DNA from 2 places in the Pseudoalteromonas sp. MTN2-4 genome. Region 2 is predicted to be linked to the other one. Evidence: predicted binding sites of a transcription regulator. Region 2 holds the regulator's gene; the other holds the start of a gene.

Region 1 (9,733 bases), on a different contig from region 2:
TAGGAACATAAGAACGTTCAATGACTGACTTATCCCGGCAACTCAGGACTTCAATCGCACTCAATGAACGTGCGCATGATCTGTTTATTAGTCATAACTTTGCGCAGCAACAGTTAGGGTATATTCATACCCTAGATCTAAATTATGGTGAGAAAATACCGCAACGTACTATGCTTGAGGTTGAAATTGCTGCCGCTGCAAAACGTAAAGAGAGTAGCACCAGTCACCATAAATATATTGCGAAAGCCAGTAATCACCTGCATCAGATTATTGAGTCATCAATTCAAAAGCAAATAGATGATATAGATAATATCTATCATGAGATTGTTGGTATTCAGGATGCGTTGCCTACTATTTTAGATATATTGGGCGTAAAGTCAGCGTCGGTTGGGCGTATTGAGCCCTTGGTTAATGAATTAACTTGGTTAGGCAGAGATCTGGTTTCCTTAGTTAACTTACCGCAATATCGTAAGCAAAGCTCAAAAGGTGTCACAGTCAAAGTTGATACACCTGCACTGGCACTTCGTTATCTTGGGCTTGAAAACTTACAAATGGTCATCCCGACTTTTGCAATGCGTCATTGGATGCCTCACGATACATCGCCATTTCCTTTATTAAAGCGCAAACTCCGTGATCATAGTATGACAACGGGAATTGCAGCAAAGCATTTAGCTGAATTGAACGGTGTAAAAGAGCAGCATGCTTTTACGCTAGGTGTGTTATTAGATGTGGGTAAAGTCGCTTTAACGCGCTTGTATCTAAGAACGTTTGAAAAGGTCTGGCAGGAAAAGGTGCACATCGCTCGTGATAAAAACCATAAAGACCTTCACTCTGCACTATTGGAGCTATCACCAGATCCGCTTTTCTTAAGGGGGCTTTTGCTCAATCACTCTGCAAACTTATCGGCTAAACTAATAGAAAAGATGGCGTTTAGGTATTTGCCATTTATGGCACCGATGGAAGAGTTCGCAGCTAATTATTTACCTCAATCGCATAGTCAGTCAGCCGATTATTTACCTCTAAGTCAGGTATTGCGTAAGGCACATGGTTATAGTTTGTATATGATCCTCAAAGACAATCAGTTTATCGAAAAGGATGAAGCAGCTCATTGGTTTGCTCACCTGGGGTTATCAAATGAGGAACTCACTACGCTAGCAAAATGTAACTTTAATAGTTTACAGCTAACAATTTTGTAAAATTTAAGATTTTTTTTGCGACTATTCATTCAAGCCACTAATTAACTCGATTAGTGGCTTTTCCTTCTCTTAACAGTCAAATCTATCGAGTGCACCTAAATAGTTATTCACTCACTATGAAAAACTATCCCAAACCCTTGAATATCAAGGGCTCTATGAAAGTTTTAAATGAGACTTTAAGGTTTTTTTCTGAAATAATGGGTGAATGAAATTTGTGCCATACGGCTATTTTTAGCCGCGAACTAACTACACTCAATACTAGTTTTAGCGCACCTAACTCAACTTTATGGGGATAGAAAATGACTATTAATCGTGAATTATTCGATCAGGTAATGGTACCTAATTATGCACCTTCAGCAGTTATTCCAGTTCGAGGCGAAGGTTCTCGCGTTTGGGACCAAGAAGGCCGCGAGTTTATCGACTTTGCAGGTGGTATCGCTGTTAACTGTTTAGGTCACTGTCACCCAGCATTAGTCAATGCGCTTAAAGAGCAAGGTGAAAAAATCTGGCACCTATCAAATGTAATGACAAACGAGCCTGCATTGCGTTTAGCGAAAAAATTAACAGACGCAACATTTGCAGAAAAAGTTTACTTTGCAAATTCAGGTGCAGAAGCGAACGAAGCAGCACTTAAACTGGCACGTCGTTTTGCACTTGATAAGTTCGGCGCTGACAAATCACAAATCATTTCGTTCAACAAAGGCTTCCACGGCCGTACTTTCTTCACTGTAACTGTGGGCGGCCAAGCTGCGTATTCTGATGGTTTCGGTCCTAAGCCAGGTGATGTTGTTCACTGTGACTATAACGACCTAGCTGCATTTGAAGCGCTAATCTCTGACAACACATGTGCTGTGATGATGGAGCCACTGCAAGGTGAAGGCGGTATCGTATCTCCAGAAGCTGACTTTGTTAAAGGTGTCCGCGAGTTATGTACTAAGCACAATGCGTTGCTTATTTTTGATGAAGTACAAACAGGTGTTGGTCGTACTGGTGACCTATACGCTTACCAAGGTTTAGATGTTATTCCTGACATTCTAACAACTGCAAAAGCGCTAGGCGGTGGTTTCCCAATCGGTGCGATGATCACAACGACTGAAATCGCGAAGCATTTAAAAATTGGTACACACGGTTCAACCTACGGTGGTAACCCGCTAGCTTGTGCTGTTGCAGAAGCGGCGTTCGATACGGTAAATGACGAAGCTGTTTTAAACGGTGTTAAAGAGAAAGAAGCACTATTCCGTGAACTACTTACTGCAATTAATGACAAATACAACGTATTCAGCGAAATTCGTGGTAAAGGTCTATTATTAGGTGGTGTTGTAAACGAAACATACAAAGGCCGCGCGAAAGAGTTTTTAGTCGCAGGCGTGAAAGAAGGTGTGATGTCACTTGTGGCAGGCGCTGATGTTGTTCGCTTCACGCCATCATTGGTTATTCCTGAAGCGGATATCCGTGAAGGTATGGCTCGTTTCGAAAAAGCAGTTGCTGCAGTTGTAGCTGCAAACGCTTAATTCCTTGAGTGGCCAAGCTTGCTTGGCCTTGTCTACCGTCAAGTTAACTTTTTAGGAGTAAGCGGACTCATGATGATCCTTCGCCCAATCCAGCAAAGCGACTATCCAGCGCTTTTAAAAATTGCCCATGAATCAGGTCATGGCTTTACTTCATTACCTAATAATGAAGCGCTATTACAAAGCAAAATCGAACGCTCTGAAGCGTCTTTCAAAAAAGAAACGGATGTCCCTTTTGATGAAGGTTATTTGTTTGTTTTAGAAGACACTAAAACTGGCGAAGTAGTGGGTACCAGTGCGATTGAAGCCGCTGTTGGTTTAGATGATGCGTTCTATCATTACCACCTGAGTAAGGTGATCCACTCATCGCGTACCTTGAATGTTTATAAAGCGGTTGATATTCTGACTCTATGTAACGACTACACAGGCGCAACTGAGTTATGTACTTTGTTCTTGAAAGAGGGGCATCGTAGGGGCTTTAATGGCAAGCTATTGTCAAAGTCGCGTTTTATGTTTATCAAACAACACCAGCAGCGCTTTGCAGATACGGTTATCGCTGAAATGCGTGGTGTATCGGATGAAAATGGTCAAAGCCCATTCTGGCAATGGCTTGAAGAGCACTTCTTCTCAATGGATTTCCCAACGGCAGACTACCTAACGGGTATCGGTCAGAAAGTGTTCATTGCTGAGCTTATGCCAAAATACCCAATTTATGTGAATCTGCTGAGTAAAGAAGCACAAGAAGTGATTGGCCAAGTGCACGATAATACGCGTCCAGCGATTGAGCTACTTAAGAGTGAAGGTTTCACCTTTAACGGTTATGTTGATATTTTCGACGCAGGTCCGACGGTTGAAGCAAAAGTAGATAACATTCGTACTGTACGTTCATCAAGCTTTAAAACAGTGTCAATTGGTGATAACCCAGGTGGTTCACCTGTGATGATTGCAAATGATAAACTGGAAGGGTATCGTGCAACCGTTGCTGAGCTTCAGATTGATGACAATTCTGATAACGTCATTATCTCAGCAGAGTTGGCAAACGCATTGAATTTAGTGGATGGTGACAAAGTCAGCATCGCAACTATATAAAAATAGAGATTTATTATGACAACACATGCCGCACAATTTATTAATGGTGAATGGTTAGCAGGTCAAGGTGAGGCATTCTCATCACTGAACCCAGCAAATAACGAAGTTATTTGGCAAGCAAACTCAGCAACGGCTGAGCAAGTTGATTCAGCTGTAAAGTCAGCGCGTGAAGCTTTTTATAGCTGGAGCGACATGGCATTTGAAGCGCGTTTAGAGGTTGTTAAACGTTTTGCTGAGCAGTTAAAAGAAAATAGTGAAGAGCTGGCAATTGCGATTGCGAAAGAAACCGGTAAGCCACTATGGGAAACGCGTACTGAAGCGGGTGCTATGGTTGGTAAAATTGCCATTTCAGAAAAAGCATACCATGAGCGTACAGGTGTGGTTGAAAACGCAATGCCAGTTGGCCGCGCGGTTATTCGCCACAAAGCACATGGTGTTGTAGCTGTATTTGGCCCATATAACTTCCCTGGTCACTTACCAAATGGTCACATCGTGCCTGCATTGTTAGCGGGTAACACGGTTATCTTTAAGCCATCAGAACTAACACCTTATGTTGCTGAGCTTACACTTAAACTTTGGGAAAAAGCAGGCCTTCCAGCAGGTGTGATCAACCTAGTACAAGGTGAAGTAGAAACAGGTAAAGCACTTGCTTCTCACCGTGGTATCGATGGCTTGTTCTTTACTGGCTCTTCTCGTACAGGTCATATCCTTCATGAGCAGTTTGCTGGTCAGCCAGGTAAAATTCTTGCGCTAGAAATGGGTGGTAATAACCCATTAATCGTAAAAAATGCGTCTGATACGAAAGCGGTTGTTCACGACATTATTCAATCTGCATTTATCTCAAGCGGTCAACGTTGTACTTGTGCGCGTAAGTTATTCTTACCTGCAGGCGAGCAGGGTGATGCGATCCTTGAGCACCTAGTACGTGCAACAAAAGCAATCAAAGTCGGTAACTTCGATGATGAAGATCAGCCATTTATGGGTTCTATGATCTCAAATCAAGCAGCAGCAGGTATGGTTGCAGCGCAACAGCAACTAATTGACTTAGGTGCTGAGGCTATCATCGAATTGACACATAAAGAAGGCACAGGTTTTGTAACACCAGGTATCCTTGAGTGTTCAAATGTCACTGACTTCCCAGATGATGAGCACTTCGGTCCATTACTAAAAGTATTCCGTTACACAGACTTCGATGCCGCAATCGAAAAAGCGAACGATACAAGCTTTGGCCTATCTGCAGGTCTATTAAGTGACAATGCTGAAGATTACGACTACTTCTTACGTCGTATTCGTGCAGGTATTGTTAACTTTAACCGCCCAATTACAGGTGCATCAAGTGCTGCACCATTCGGTGGTATTGGCGCGTCAGGTAACCACAGAGCAAGTGCATACTATGCAGCAGATTACTGTGCTTACCCAGTAGCGTCTGTTGAGTTAGAAAAAGTGACATTACCAGGTGCATTAAGCCCAGGTTTATCAATCGACTAATTCACAGTCTCTATCTATTTAGGTAGAATAAAAGTATTAAAAAAAGCAGCTTAGGCTGCTTTTTTTTCATCCGTTAGCTGTAAAAGTAGCAATGCAGGTGAGTTTCTGCTTAAATCAATAGGAGATGCTTTGAGAGTTTCAGGTGGACAAACTATGGTATTAGATAAACAGGGCTATGATGAGTTAGTAATGTACTTAACCCACAATTTAACCTTGTTTGAAAAGCCTGGTGAGATTGAACCGGGTGCACCAAGGGTGATGGAGTTAATTGAAGATGTCATCGCTGAGTATGTAATTAAAATCTGTGAGCAAAACACAGAGTTATCAACTGAGCAACGCAGCTTAATTGTCCGTGAGGTAGATGGTATCGTCTATGACTTGCAAGAAGTGCTGTCTAGCGTGACAGAGCAACGAGTGACCAAAGAGCAACGAGAGTTTATTGAAGAGTTTGCAGGTTTGGTTAAAAACTTATTCGACGCCGCGCTCTAAAATAATTGCAGTCTCAAACAGTTTATAGCATTTTATAACACCGCCGCTTGAAGGCGGTGTTTGTATTTATAGAGGTAAAAAATGGAAGCAAATATTAAGTGGGTTGATGGCGATACTTTCATTGGCCGCTCACAGTCTGGCCATAATGTGGTATTTGACACAGGCGCTGATGGTACTGCGCCAAGCCCAATGGAAATGGTCTTAATGTCGACGGGTTGCTGTTCATCGGTGGATGTGGTGAGCATTCTAAAAAAAGCAAAACAACAGGTTGAGAATGTTGAAGTTAAGCTAACAGCTGAGCGCGCTGAAAGTGCGCCTAGAGTATTTACCAAAATAAATCTACACTTTGTAGTTACCGGTAAAAATGTTTCTGAAAAGCACCTTGCACGCGCGGTTCAGCTGTCTGCTGAGAAGTACTGTTCTGTGGCCTTAATGCTTGATAAAACAGTAGAAATTACTCACAGTCATGAGGTTGTTTAAAGCGTTGCAAAATAACGCTTTTTCAGTGCGGATTTTTCGTATAAAATCCGCCCTCTTTGAGTTCTGCGTTGCAGATTTATTGTTTAAAGGTTGAGTATAGTGAACAAGCCCTTTGATAAAATTAAGCTCCATGGCTTTAATAACTTAACGAAAAGTTTAAGCTTTAGTATCTATGACATTTGTTACGCTAAAACGGAGCAACAGCGTAAAGAATATTTAGAATACATTGATGAGCAATATAGCGCTGATCGCCTAACGGATATTCTAAAAGAAGTAGTAGATATCATTGGTGCAAATGTTCTGAACATTGCTCGCCAAGACTATGATCCGCAAGGTGCAAGTGTTACTATTCTTGTGTCTGAAGAACCTGTAGAGCAGCAGACATTTGATAGTAACGAAACACCTGGACCACTTCCTGAGTCAGTGGTTGCACATTTAGATAAGAGTCACATCTGTGTTCACACTTATCCTGAAGCGCACCCTAACGATGGTATTTGTACATTCCGTGCAGACATCGAAGTATCAACCTGTGGCGTAATCTCTCCACTTAAAGCGTTGAACTTCTTAATCCATTCTCTAGAGTCGGATGTGGTGACAATCGATTACCGTGTACGTGGTTTTACGCGTGATATCACAGGGGTAAAACACTACATTGATCATGCAATTCATTCAATCCAGAATTACATGACTGAAGATACCAAAGAAGCGTATCACATGGTGGACGTGAATGTTTTCCAAGAAAACTTATTCCACACTAAAATGATGTTAAAAGAGACTGATTTAAATACTTATCTATTCGGCTTAAGCACAGATGATTTAAGTGCAGAAGAAGAAAAAGAAATCCGCGCGAAAGTAGAGCGTGAGATCCAAGAAGTATTCTATGGTCGTAACCTGCCTGAATTAGGTTAATCTCTCAGAAAAAAGAAAAGCGCGCATTTTAATTGCGCGCTTTTTTGTGCCTAAAATTTTATTGGCGAGATAAAAATACCCCGTGCTTTATGCCACAAGGTATTTCATTTATAACTCGTATTTAAACGTCAAACCGACGAGGCGAGGCTCGCCATACTGGTAGTAATTTTCAGTCGCGTACTCTTTAAGTGGGTTATTACCGAACTCAAAGCCGCGAACAGGCACATCTCTATCAGCTAGGTTTCTACCCCAAGCGGTCAGTGACCAGTTTTCATTGTAGTAGCTTACACTTGCATTAATTAGATTTTGATTAGGTGCTTGGTCGTTATGACTGTCTGAGAAGTAATAACTATCTTTGCCCTCAAAGCCAAGTTGCGCTTCTAAGTTATCTGTTAGCGCATAGTTAAAGCTGAACGCATATTGATATTTAGGTGCTTGGGCTTGATCTCTACCGTGTTGGTCGATGCCATTAGAAGTGGTGAAGCCTTTAATTTTCGAACGTAAATAGCCAAAACTATAGTTAAGTGCAAGGCGCTCTGTATATTGTTTAGTGCCTTCTACTTCAAAGCCATAGTTTTTACCTGAGCTGGCATTATCTAAATATCCAGCGAATTGTTGGTCTTGAACTTGCCATTGCTTTAATTGCATATCGTCACGCTTCATGTAGAAAGCAGTTACACGCAAGGTATGGCTTTTATCTTCAGATTGGCCTTTTACACCGAACTCTGCATTCCATAAATATTCAGGATCAAAGGTGTAGTTCTCTGGCTGAATATTTAGGTTTTCATCTTTCGCTTTCGCAAGTGCCTCGCCGTTTACCCCCCCGATTTTGTAGCCACGAGATAGGCTGGTGTAGATCATTGTACGTGGTACAACTTGATACTCTAGCGCAACCTTGCCGCCTAGCATGGTTTTATCGGTTGTTTCTGAAAAGCCATTGTTGTCTTTGTAGTCAGCTTCATAGCTTTCTGCACGTAATCCGGTGATCAGCTCAACATCTTTTGCGATTGATGTTACTTTTTGGCCATACACAGAGGTGTTAGTGATATCAAAACTAGAATTGAAAGGGTTGCTAGGGTCATTATAGATACGAGTTAAGTCTACATCACGACGCTCAGAATAAAGGCCAACAACCCAGTCATTTTGTTTCGAGCTTACTTGTAGGTCGAAAGTGCCTTTTTCAGTATCGCGTGAATAAATATCAGTAGAGCTGTAACCCCAAGGGTGAAGACCTGCTGCACATAAACTTGCTTGGTTGGCGTTTTTACATACCCAGTCTTCATCATAGCTGTACAGTGAATCTGCTTGCAAGCCAGTTGCCGTTGCTGTGATATTGACTGTTTCAAAGCCGGTGTAATTTGCAGTTAAAGAGAAAGCATCGCTTTCTAAGTTATCCTGACCCGGCTCATCAGCAACACTATTGCGGCTATTATCAAGTGTGAATGCATCATAACCGTTTTCGATATTGATGTGATGTACAGCAAGTGAAGTATTAAAGCTATCGCTCCATTCATTGCTTAGCTTTAATCGTAAAGCTTGTTCATCTTGCTCTTGGGTTGGGCGGTCCAGATATAAGTTATCAGTATAACCATCTGACTTACGTTGGAACGCGCTCACTCTAATGGCTGAGCTGTCGGTTAAACCTGTGCCTGCAGCAATACCTGCTTCATAACTATTATAGTTGCCGACACCTAACTTCACCTTCAATGCCTTATCTTGGCTAGGCGCAGTGGTTTGCATGTCAATCATACCAGCCATGGCATCAGCACCATAACGTGTACCTTGCGGGCCGCGATAAACGGCAACTTGCTCAACATCGAATAACAATGCACTGCCACCAAGGCCTGAGTAGTTAATGCCATCGATGAGTAAACCCACACTTGGCTGGATTGGGTCTTGGAATTGAGAGCGAAGACCAACGCCACGAATTTGTACAAAGCGACCACGAGATGCGCCTGCAGTGAAGTTGACGTTAGCCGCTGAATTTAAAATCTCATCTATGTAGCTGGCACCACGTTGTGTAATTTCAAGCTCGCCTAATACGCTGGCACTGGCGCTTAAGGTTTGAATGCTTTCTTTTTTGAAGTCACCGGTGACTTCAATCACTTCAAGGCTATTTTGCTCAGCAACCGCATTAGTGGCAAATAAAGGCAGCATGGCTGCGCATAACAGAGAGATTTTTGCTTTCATTTTCAGGCTATTCCGTTTTGATAGTGAGGCGTGCATACGTTCTGAATGTCAGTTTTGTTCAATTCAAAATAAGCTGTTAAGTTCGGCACGCGCTGGCTATTCTAACAAATCAGACCATACAGAGAAGTGAAACTATGTTTAATTGTGTTATAACTGCGGCAAAGACTACCGAGTTTATGAGGATTAAATGAGTTTCAAAGTTGAGTTTAAAGTGCGTGACTACGAGTGCGACTTGCAAGGTATCGTCAACAACAGCGTCTATTTCAATTATCTAGAGCATGCACGCCATGAGTTTTTGGCAGCTAAAAATATCGATTTTGCGCAACTTGCACGTGATAAGGTCAATTTAGTGGTGATCCGCTCAGAAATGAACTACAAAGACTC
Region 2 (9,733 bases):
AAATATGTATGCGTCAATGAATATGGAATATCCAGTTAAACCAGGTGTGGCGCTTTCTGAACTTGTGGCATCTTGGGGTGAGTTTAAGGAAGACAACTTACCATTGTCAGAAATTAGTAAATACCGTCCTTTAGCGCTTAAGCTAATCGATGAGGTAAAATTTGATCTTTAATGCAATCATTATTTTCTCTGTCTAAATGGCAGGTTTTTGCTTGGCTGATAGGCGCTTGCTTATCAGCACCACTGGCATTTTTAATCTTCGAGTCGCTGCAAGGCGACTCTGATGTTTTTACCCACCTGTGGGATACCGTGCTTTGGGATTATATTTATAACACCCTAGTACTCATTGCCGGCGTGCTCCTCTTAAGTTGCTTAATTGCATTACCGCTCGGCTGGCTTACTGCTTATTGTCAATTTCCCGGGAAAAAATACTTCGAATGGGCGCTGATGCTACCTTTAGCAATGCCAACCTATATTATTGCCTATGTCTATACCGATTTATTTGATTACGCAGGGCCTGTACAAATTGCCTTAAGAGACTGGTTTGGATGGCAATCGCCGGATGACTATTGGTTCTTTGATATTCGCACATTAGGCGGGGCAATCGTGATGATTGCATTGGTTTTATATCCTTACCTCTACCTTATTTTTAAAACTGCTTTGCGTGAGCAGTCATTCAAGTTATTGCAAGCTAGCCAACTAATGGGTATGAGCCCACTACAAAGCTTCTTCAAGGTGAGTTTACCTCTTGCAAGAGGCGCGATTGTCGCAGCGCTTGCTTTGATCAGTATGGAAACCATGGCAGACTTTGCTACAGTGCATTATTTTGCTGTCAGCACACTTACAACGGCCGTGTATGATACTTGGCTCGGCTATTACTCGTTGACTGCGGCTGCGAAAATTTCTGGGATCATGTTGTTGTTCTTATTTGTGGCCATCACACTAGAAAAAATAAGCCGTAAAAATACCACAGTGCATGAAAGACAAAGTGCCGTAAACGACACGCATTTATATATGCTTTCAGGCAAGTATGCTTGGCTTGCCAGTATCTATTGTATTGTGGTGTTGTTTTTTGCTTTTGCCTTACCGGTTGGTGTACTCGTCAGTTATTCAATAGATTATTTCGATCAAGCATGGAACGCTGAGTTTTTCTTATATGCTTTGCAGAGCTTAAAGATTTCTTTATGGGTAAGCGTTATCGCAATCGCTTTAAGTATTATCGTATTGTTTTATCAGCGCATTGGTGAACAAAAGTCTAAGGCCTTGCCAGGGCGTGTATCAAGCACAGGCTATGCATTACCTGGAACAGTATTAGCGATTGCGGTTTTACTGCCGCTTACTTTGCTTGATACTAAGTTAAATGAGTGGTTAGAAGGCACTGCATTTGAGCCTGGTCTGCTTTTTAGCGGTACTATTTTTGCCATGGTATTTGCTTATGTGGTGCGTTTTTATGCCATTGCTCAAGGCGCAGTTGAAGCTAGCTATGTACGAATTAGTCCGTCGCTTGATATGGCAAGCCAAAGTATGGGTAAGAATTTTGCGCAAATGCTAAGTAGTGTGCATATCCCACTTTTACGCGGGGGCATTTTAACTGCTGTGTTATTGGTATTTATCGAATGTATGAAAGAGCTTCCTGCTGCCTTACTACTTCGTCCTTTCAATTTTGAAACCTTGGCAACCCATGTATTTCAATATGTGAGTGACGAACAGTTAGAGCTTGCGTCCATTTCTGCATTATTTATTGTTCTTGTTGGCTTAGTGCCTTTGTATTTTGTTAATCGCTCAATGGAGCAGCATAATTCATGAGTAGTTTGTCTCTAAAAAACTTAAGCTATCAATACGACGGCCAAAAAGTGATTGAAAATTTAGATTTAGAAGTCGCCGAAAATGAAATTGTTTGCTTATTGGGAGCCAGTGGATGCGGCAAAACCACCACTTTAAAAGCCGTGGCAGGTTTATTAATCCCTCAGCAAGGTCAAATTGTTATTCATGGTAAAACCATGAGTGACAACACGGAGTTTATAGCGCCACAGCATCGTAATATTGGCATGATGTTTCAGGATTATGCGTTATTTCCTCACTTAACGGTTGCTCAAAATATCGCGTTTGGCCTAAACAAGTTTAATAAGGCTGACAAACAAGTACGCGTAAATGAAATGCTGGAGCTTGTGCACTTATCTGAATTTGCACAACGTTATCCTCATGAACTTTCAGGTGGTCAGCAACAACGTGTCGCCATTGCAAGAGCGCTTGCTTATAAACCCAACTTGTTACTGCTTGACGAGCCTTTTTCGAATATTGATGCGCAAGTGCGCTTCCAACTTATCAATGACATTCGACAGATCATAAAAGATCAAAAGGTCTCAGCTATCTTTGTGAGTCATTCAAAAGAAGAGGCCTTTGCTTTTGCAGATAAACTGGCTGTAATGCATAAAGGTAAAATAGCCCAATTAGGCGATGCTAAAACATTGTTTGAGCAGCCAGCTTGTAAAGAAGTGGCAGAATTCTTGGGGCAGGGCATTTATATTCCAGCGCAGGCTGAAGATAAATGCGAGTTCACCACTGCATTTGGCAAACTTACTTCGACCAAAGTGTGTGGGAATGCGCAAGGCTCTGGACAAATTTATATTCGACCAGCTCATATACAGCTAGAAAATGGCGAGACAAATGACGTCGAAATTCTGCAATCGCGCTTTATAGGGACTGAGTTTATTTATCAAATAAAAGTGGCAGAGCAAGTTATCGAAGTGCCAGTCGAAAGTGAACATGCCCTGAATATTAATGAGCCTGTGACTTTTAAAATAAAGCCACATGCGGTAAATTTCTTTTCATAGTCATTACTTATTATAACTTGGGGTGCCATGGCTCAGCCGCAGTCAGGAGTGTGTGCAGAGGCAAATCTGCATGGACTACATTTGTTTTTTAATGTACTGGATGGTCAAGATGAAGCCGTTAGAGCAGCATTAGGGCAATGTGAACGCTTACAGTCAGAGTTGAGCGACCGTTTCTCTGAGTCTATGGTATCTAGCTTTGTGGCCATTGGGGCACAATACTGGCCGCATATATATCCTGAATGTATTCCTAAAGAGTTAAAAAGCTTTCCGCATATTCGCTCTCACGAGCACCTAATGCACACTCAACCATTTGATTTGTTGTATGTGATCCGATCTGACAGAGAAGATGTGAATCATCTATTTGCTCAAAGTGTCAGGCATATGTTGGCAGGCAAAGTAGAATTGGTTGCACATATCCGCACTTTTCGTTTTTTAGATGGCAGAGACTTTAACGGCTTTATTTATGGCGCTAATACGCCTCATGGACGTTTTAAGCGTCAAGTGGCTTTAGTTCATGATCCTGAAAGCTTTGAAGACCAAGGTAGCTACATTCATGTGCAGCGAGTGAAGTTTGATCTAAACCGTTGGCAACAACTAAGTCTGAATGACCAAGAAGCTATTATGGGGCGCTCTCGTTTAGAAAATAAAAAGCTAGAGGTTCCTTTGTCTAATAATCACGCAGCTCTATCTGAGCTTAACAATGCAGACAACTTACCACTGTTGCTTGAGCAAAGTATGCCGTTCGGAGATGTGTTTGAGCAAGGCTCTTTATGGGTGAGTTGTGCCGCAAAGGGCAGTGCTTTTGAGAAGTTGTTAGCGACACGAGTAGGAAATGAACAACACTACGATGCGTGGCTAGATTATTGTCAGGCCGATATGGGGGCTGCGTTTTTTGCGCCATCTGTGCAGTTTCTGCAAAATATGGCGCAATTAGGTGAAAGTTAAACGTTGTCGAACAAGGTTTTTACTTTCTCAAGTGTTACATCTATCTCAGAGATTTTAGCTGGTGCAATAAAAATAGTATCGTCACCGGCAATGGTACCTAATACGCCATCAGCAGTACCTAGAGAGTCTAGTAAGCGAGCAATCAGTTGAGCTGCACCTGGGCTGGTACGGATGATGATCATCATTTCATTGTGCATGATATCAATCACTAATTGTCTTAATGGGCTTTTTGCCGTTGGTACGCCCATTTCTGCCGGTAAGCAGTAAACCATTTCTTGTTTTGCGTTACGAGTTCTTACCGCACCAAACTTACTTAGCATACGTGACACTTTACTTTGACTTACATTATCAAAGCCTTGATCTTTCAGGGCATCGACAATTTCACCCTGCGAGCCAAAGTTTTCTTCTTTTAATAGTGCTTTGAATGCCTTTATCAGCGCTTCTTGCTTCTCGTTTGCTTGCATAATTGAACTCGTTTATTAAATATTACTTAGATTTTACACAATTCTGAATCCAGACCCAACTTTGCAATTAAAAAACAAAGTGAATTGATTGCAAGATTTGCTTAAGTGGTAAGGCATTTTTAGAAACACAGGAATGAATATTTTGAAGTGTAAAGCGAGCTTGCACGCTGAAAGCAATATTTTACAACTATAGTCGAAAAAAACCTTAAAATAGCGTCGATAAATTTGTTTTTACCTGCACTTTTCATTATCTTTACAGCACACACAATTCCACCTTCAAATTATGGAGAATTCCACATGAAAGTTGCTGTATTAGGTGCCGCTGGCGGTATCGGTCAAGCTCTATCTTTACTTCTTAAAAATGGCCTTCCTGCAGGTTCTGAGCTATCTCTATACGACGTAGCGCCAGTTGTTCCTGGTGTTGCTGTAGACCTATCTCACATCCCAACTGCAGTTAAAGTTGCAGGTTTTGGTGCAGATGATCTTGACGCAGCGCTAGCGGGTGCTGACATTGTTCTTATCCCAGCTGGTATGCCTCGTAAGCCAGGTATGGACCGTGCTGACCTTTTCAATGTTAATGCTGGTATCATCAAGACACTTGCTGAAGGTATCGTACGTAACTGTCCTAAAGCACTAGTTGGTGTTATCACTAACCCAGTAAACGGCACTGTACCAATCGTTGCTGAAGTATTCAAAAAAGCGGGTACTTATGAAGCATCACGTGTATTCGGTGTAACAACTCTAGACGTTATCCGTTCAGAAGCATTCGTTGCTGAACTGAAAGGTGTTGACGTATCTGAAGTTAAAGTACCAGTTATTGGTGGTCACTCAGGTACTACTATTCTTCCTTTACTTTCTCAAGTTGAAGGTGTTGAGTTCACTGAAGAAGAAGTTGCAGCACTTACTCCACGTATCCAAAACGCGGGTACTGAAGTTGTTAACGCGAAAGCGGGTGGTGGTTCAGCGACACTTTCAATGGGTGCAGCAGCAGCACGTTTCTGCTTCTCACTAGTAAAAGGTCTTCAAGGCGAGCAAAACGTTGTTGATTATGCATACGTTGCAGTTGAGAACGGTGACGCAGCATACTTCGCACACCCAGTACGTTTAGGTACAAACGGTGTTGAAGAAATTCTTTCTTACGGCGAGCTAAGCGCGTTCGAAGAGAAAGCAAAGAACGACATGCTAGAAACATTAAACAAAGATATCCAAGAAGGTATCGACTTCATGGCTGCGCAATAATCGCAATCTGAAAGTTTTAAAAACCCGCTTCGGCGGGTTTTTTTATGCCTGAAATTTGTTTGCTATCACTATGTTGGTTTTAAACTCGAGAAGCGAGAAGCGAGAAGCGAGAAGCGAGAAGCGAGAAGCGAGAAGCGAGAAGCGAGAAGCGAGAAGCGGAAGCCATAATCTAGGCTAGGTAATTTCATGTCATTAAAAAAGCAGCTACAGCGCTGCTTTTTTAATTTGGTAAGAGTTATAAAGAGTCAGTTATTCAGTGCTAATCTAAGTTCTCTTGAGCGCTCTAGCTGAGCAAGTAAGTCTTTGGCAACTGGTTTGAACTTAGCCAGTTCAGTTTTCGGCAGCGGTTCAGACTTAGGTAATTTAACGGTTTTCGGGTTGCGGTGAACCCCATTTACTAAAAACTCATAGTGTAAATGCGCACCAGTTACACGACCAGTTGCACCAACAGTACCAATCTTTTGACCCTGCTTTACTTTCTGACCTGTTTTAACCATACGCTTGTTTAGGTGTAGGTACTTAGTGACGTACTGACTACCATGTTGGATAAACACATAGTTACCATTGAGTTTGTTATACCCAGATTTAGTCACCTTACCATTACCTGATGAAACAACAGGTGTACCAACACGTGCAGCATAATCGATGCCTCGGTGCGCTGATACCCTACCCGTGACAGGGTGCTTACGGCGCGGGTTAAAGTTAGAGCTGATATATTTAAAATTAACTGGGGCGCGCAAAAAGGCTTTACGCATACTGCGGCCTTCTGGTGTGTAGAAATTACCGTCGGTGTGACGAATCGCGCTAAAACGTTCACCTTGATTAATAAACTCAGCGGCGATGATTTTACCATTTCCGATCAGCTCACCATCGACATAATGGGTCTCGTAAACCAAAGCAAAGGTATCGTCTTTGCGAATGTCATTGGCAAAATCGATATCCCAACCAAAGATGTCTGCAAAGTTCATAATTTGACGCTCGGATAAGCCAGCCGAAATACCAGCTGTCCAGAAGCTTGATTTAATTTTACCGCCAGCGCTTTGATTGACTGTTTCGATTTCTTTGCTGTGAATCGCTGTTTGATATTTTTGCTCTTCATCTAACGATACTAACAAAGTATCTGTTTTCGAAAGCACATATTTAAGGTGGGTTAACTCACCTTCGGTATTTTTTGCAAAACTTAACACTTCACCGGGGTGGATTTTAGTCAGTTTGCGTGTTTCAGCATTGGTGTTAACTAACTTATGTAAAGTTTGCGCTGAAAAGCCTGCACGTTTGAAAAGTACCGCAAGGCTATCGCCATGCTTTACTTCAAAGTCATTGAATTCAAGGGTATCAATTGTGGTTTTTTCTGGTACTTGAACTTCTGCTGGTGAACTTAAAGTTGTAAGCTGTTCTTCATTTTCAGAAACTTTTACGGGTAATTCGTAACGTTTTCCAACTTCGAGTGCTTTTTTGTCACTGTCTCTTGATGCAGTTGCCTTTTCTGACGGCCATAAAGCAATTATCAGCATGACAGAAATGCAGGTAAGAATAAGCAGTTTGTGTTTTTTAGGAAGCTTATGAACAACGTGAACCATAACGCGCCTTTTCTGCTGTCAAGATAAATCGGTATAATATTGCAGGATATACGCAATAAAGCGTGAATACCAGTGTTTTGTGCATTTAAACTGATCTGAATATAGGCTAGAATCGTGCGATAAACTGTATATTTTGGAGCGACGAATGGTGGACTTTGAAACTGCATTAGCCGAGATTAAGCGCGGTGCAGAAGAGATTCTTATTGAAGATGAATTAAAGGAAAGATTGAAATCTGGTAAAAAGCTAAAAATTAAAGCGGGTTTCGATCCAACAGCACCGGATTTGCATTTAGGTCACACTGTTCTAATTAATAAAATGAAAACCTTCCAGGACTTAGGTCATGAGGTTATTTTCTTAATTGGTGATTTCACCGGTATGATTGGTGATCCAACGGGTAAAAACGTCACTCGTAAGCCATTAACACGTGAAGACGTGTTAGCAAATGCTGAAACATATAAAGAACAAGTTTTCAAAATTCTAGATCCTGCAAAAACCACAGTGGCATTTAACTCTACTTGGATGGAACAACTAGGTAGTGCAGGTATGATCAAACTAGCTGCACGCCAAACGGTTGCGCGTATGCTAGAGCGTGATGACTTTAAAAAGCGTTATGCTGGCGGTCAAGCGATTGCAATTCATGAGTTTTTATATCCTTTAGTTCAAGGTTGGGATTCTGTTGCACTAGAAGCTGACGTAGAACTGGGTGGTACTGATCAGCGCTTCAACCTACTAATGGGTCGTGAGCTGCAAAAAGATGAAGGTCAGAAGCCGCAAACAGTATTGATGATGCCGTTACTTGAAGGCACTGACGGCGTTCAAAAAATGTCTAAGTCATTAGGCAACTACATTGGTATTACTGATGCTCCAAACGACATGTTTGGTAAAGTCATGTCAATTTCAGATGAATTAATGTGGCGTTATTACGAATTATTAAGCGCACTTTCAATTGAAGAGATTGAGGGGCTCAAGCAAGAAGTTGCAAATGGTCGTAACCCGCGTGACATTAAGATTGATTTTGCTAAAGAAATGATCGCGCGCTTCCACAGTGAAGCTGACGCTGAAGCTGCGCATCAAGATTTCATTAAGCGTTTCCAAAAGAATGCTTTACCTGATGAGATCCCAGAAGTAACTATCACAATTGATGAAGATTCAACGATGATATCTCAGCTGCTTAAAGAAGCGGGTCTTGTAGCTAGTACTTCAGAAGCCATGCGAATGATTAAGCAAGGCGCCGTTAAGTTAAACGGTGAAGAGAAAGTGACTGATAGTAAGCTTGTGATTGAGAAAGGCTCTACACAGATTTACCAAGTTGGCAAGCGTAAGTTTGCAAAAGTGACAGTAAGCTAAACACTCGTTATTTCAAATATTAAAAAGCTGGTTTTAAACCAGCTTTTTTTATGTTTGTTTTTTATGCTTATTTGCTTAAGTATTTAAATAAAGCGCAACAAACCAATCTAAAAGCCATATCAGAGCGATCAAAGAGAAAGTAAACCACTTAATTCTTTCTAAAAATGTTAAACACTGCTTTATATCTTCAGGCTCAGGGTGACGTTCAGCGCCAATACGCATTTTCGCAAAGCGCTCACCTTGATATTTACACGGACCACCTAACTGGATTGATAGGTTTGCTGCAAATAGAGATAAGATCCAGCCAGTATTCGTTTGATAGCAGTGCCTTGCATAATGTTTGAAGTAATGAAAAGTTTTCTTACCTTGTAAAAACAAGGCCAGTAAAAAGATAAAGCCTCTGAGCGGTAAAAATTCAATATAAAAAATGGTTGTCTGCAATGGTTTTATAAAAGCGCTATTAGGCGGCACGCGCTTTCGCCAAGCATGATCACATACCAGTAGTAATTTAAAAGAGAATGCAGCGAGTGGGCCGAGTAGTAAGTAAAAGAAAATCACTAGATAGTAGTGGCGAACCGTTCTTAAGGCCGTGCTATCTATGCAGGCTTTGGCAATGCCTATACTTGATAACTCATTGACATCACGAACTACGTTTTGTGCTAACAGTTGTCTCGCTGTTGCTTTTTGTTTTTGTTGTAATAGCGCAGCTATGCGTTTGGCTCTTTGTAACACGCGGGTATCTAAACAAAAGTAGAGGACTAATCCCCCGAGCCAAGCTGGATAAAATGCAAACTGACTGATCAGTGCTGCAATAAGTACAATGGTAAAAATGGGTAGAAAGAAACCTAATACACCGGCTATTTTTTGCAATGAGTTACTTCTCTGTGGCTTAAATACACGAGCACCTATGCGCTCAAAAATAAGCGAAAAGAAAGTAATTGGGTTGTAGCTATTCAGCAGCGGTAACGAGTGAGCCGCTGCTATCGCGCAGATAAAAATAATGAGGCTTTGAAAAGCCTCAAACTGCTGACTTTCTATCATTACAAACTAGCGTTGTTTAGCTGCTCAAGTAGTTCAGTCACTAGTTTAGAAGAATTTACAGAAGCAACTTCTAAGTATTCTTCAAAAGATTGTGGAGATTCTTTACCTGCAATATCAGATAGTGAGCGGATCACTACAAATGGCGTGTTAAGTACATGACATGCTTGAGCAATTGCAGCGCCTTCCATTTCTACAGCTAGCATTGATGGGAAATCTTGACGCGTTTTGTCAATGCGAACAGGATCACACATAAAAGAGTCACCTGTACAAATTAAACCTACC

Evidence for each region. The regulator ArgR, encoded in region 2, controls arginine synthesis, uptake and breakdown. The targets are predictions, from matches to a motif close to ANTGAATANNTATTCANT.
Region 1: the regulator ArgR is predicted to act here: its motif matches at 1,291-1,308, upstream of ACGHEH_RS18530 (aspartate aminotransferase family protein).

The regions. Positions count from the first base shown of each region.
Region 1 is NZ_BTGK01000010.1:72,446-82,178, forward strand. It holds gene ACGHEH_RS18525 (HDOD domain-containing protein) at 21-1,196, shown strand; gene ACGHEH_RS18530 (aspartate aminotransferase family protein) at 1,496-2,707, shown strand; gene astA (arginine N-succinyltransferase) at 2,777-3,793, shown strand; gene astD (succinylglutamate-semialdehyde dehydrogenase) at 3,809-5,281, shown strand; gene ACGHEH_RS18545 (DUF3802 family protein) at 5,435-5,770, shown strand; gene ACGHEH_RS18550 (OsmC family protein) at 5,852-6,250, shown strand; gene speD (adenosylmethionine decarboxylase) at 6,350-7,159, shown strand; gene ACGHEH_RS18560 (TonB-dependent receptor) at 7,268-9,349, opposite strand; gene ACGHEH_RS18565 (acyl-CoA thioesterase) at 9,537-9,733, shown strand, end outside.
Region 2 is NZ_BTGK01000001.1:929,584-939,316, reverse strand. It holds gene ACGHEH_RS04450 (Fe(3+) ABC transporter substrate-binding protein) at 1-172, shown strand, start outside; gene ACGHEH_RS04445 (ABC transporter permease) at 172-1,806, shown strand; gene ACGHEH_RS04440 (ABC transporter ATP-binding protein) at 1,803-2,834, shown strand; gene ACGHEH_RS04435 (Dyp-type peroxidase) at 2,862-3,779, shown strand; gene argR (transcriptional regulator ArgR) at 3,776-4,243, opposite strand; gene mdh (malate dehydrogenase) at 4,541-5,482, shown strand; gene ACGHEH_RS04420 (peptidoglycan DD-metalloendopeptidase family protein) at 5,728-7,062, opposite strand; gene tyrS (tyrosine--tRNA ligase) at 7,211-8,410, shown strand; gene ACGHEH_RS04410 (cobalamin biosynthesis protein) at 8,486-9,451, opposite strand; gene mtnN (5'-methylthioadenosine/S-adenosylhomocysteine nucleosidase) at 9,451-9,733, opposite strand, start outside.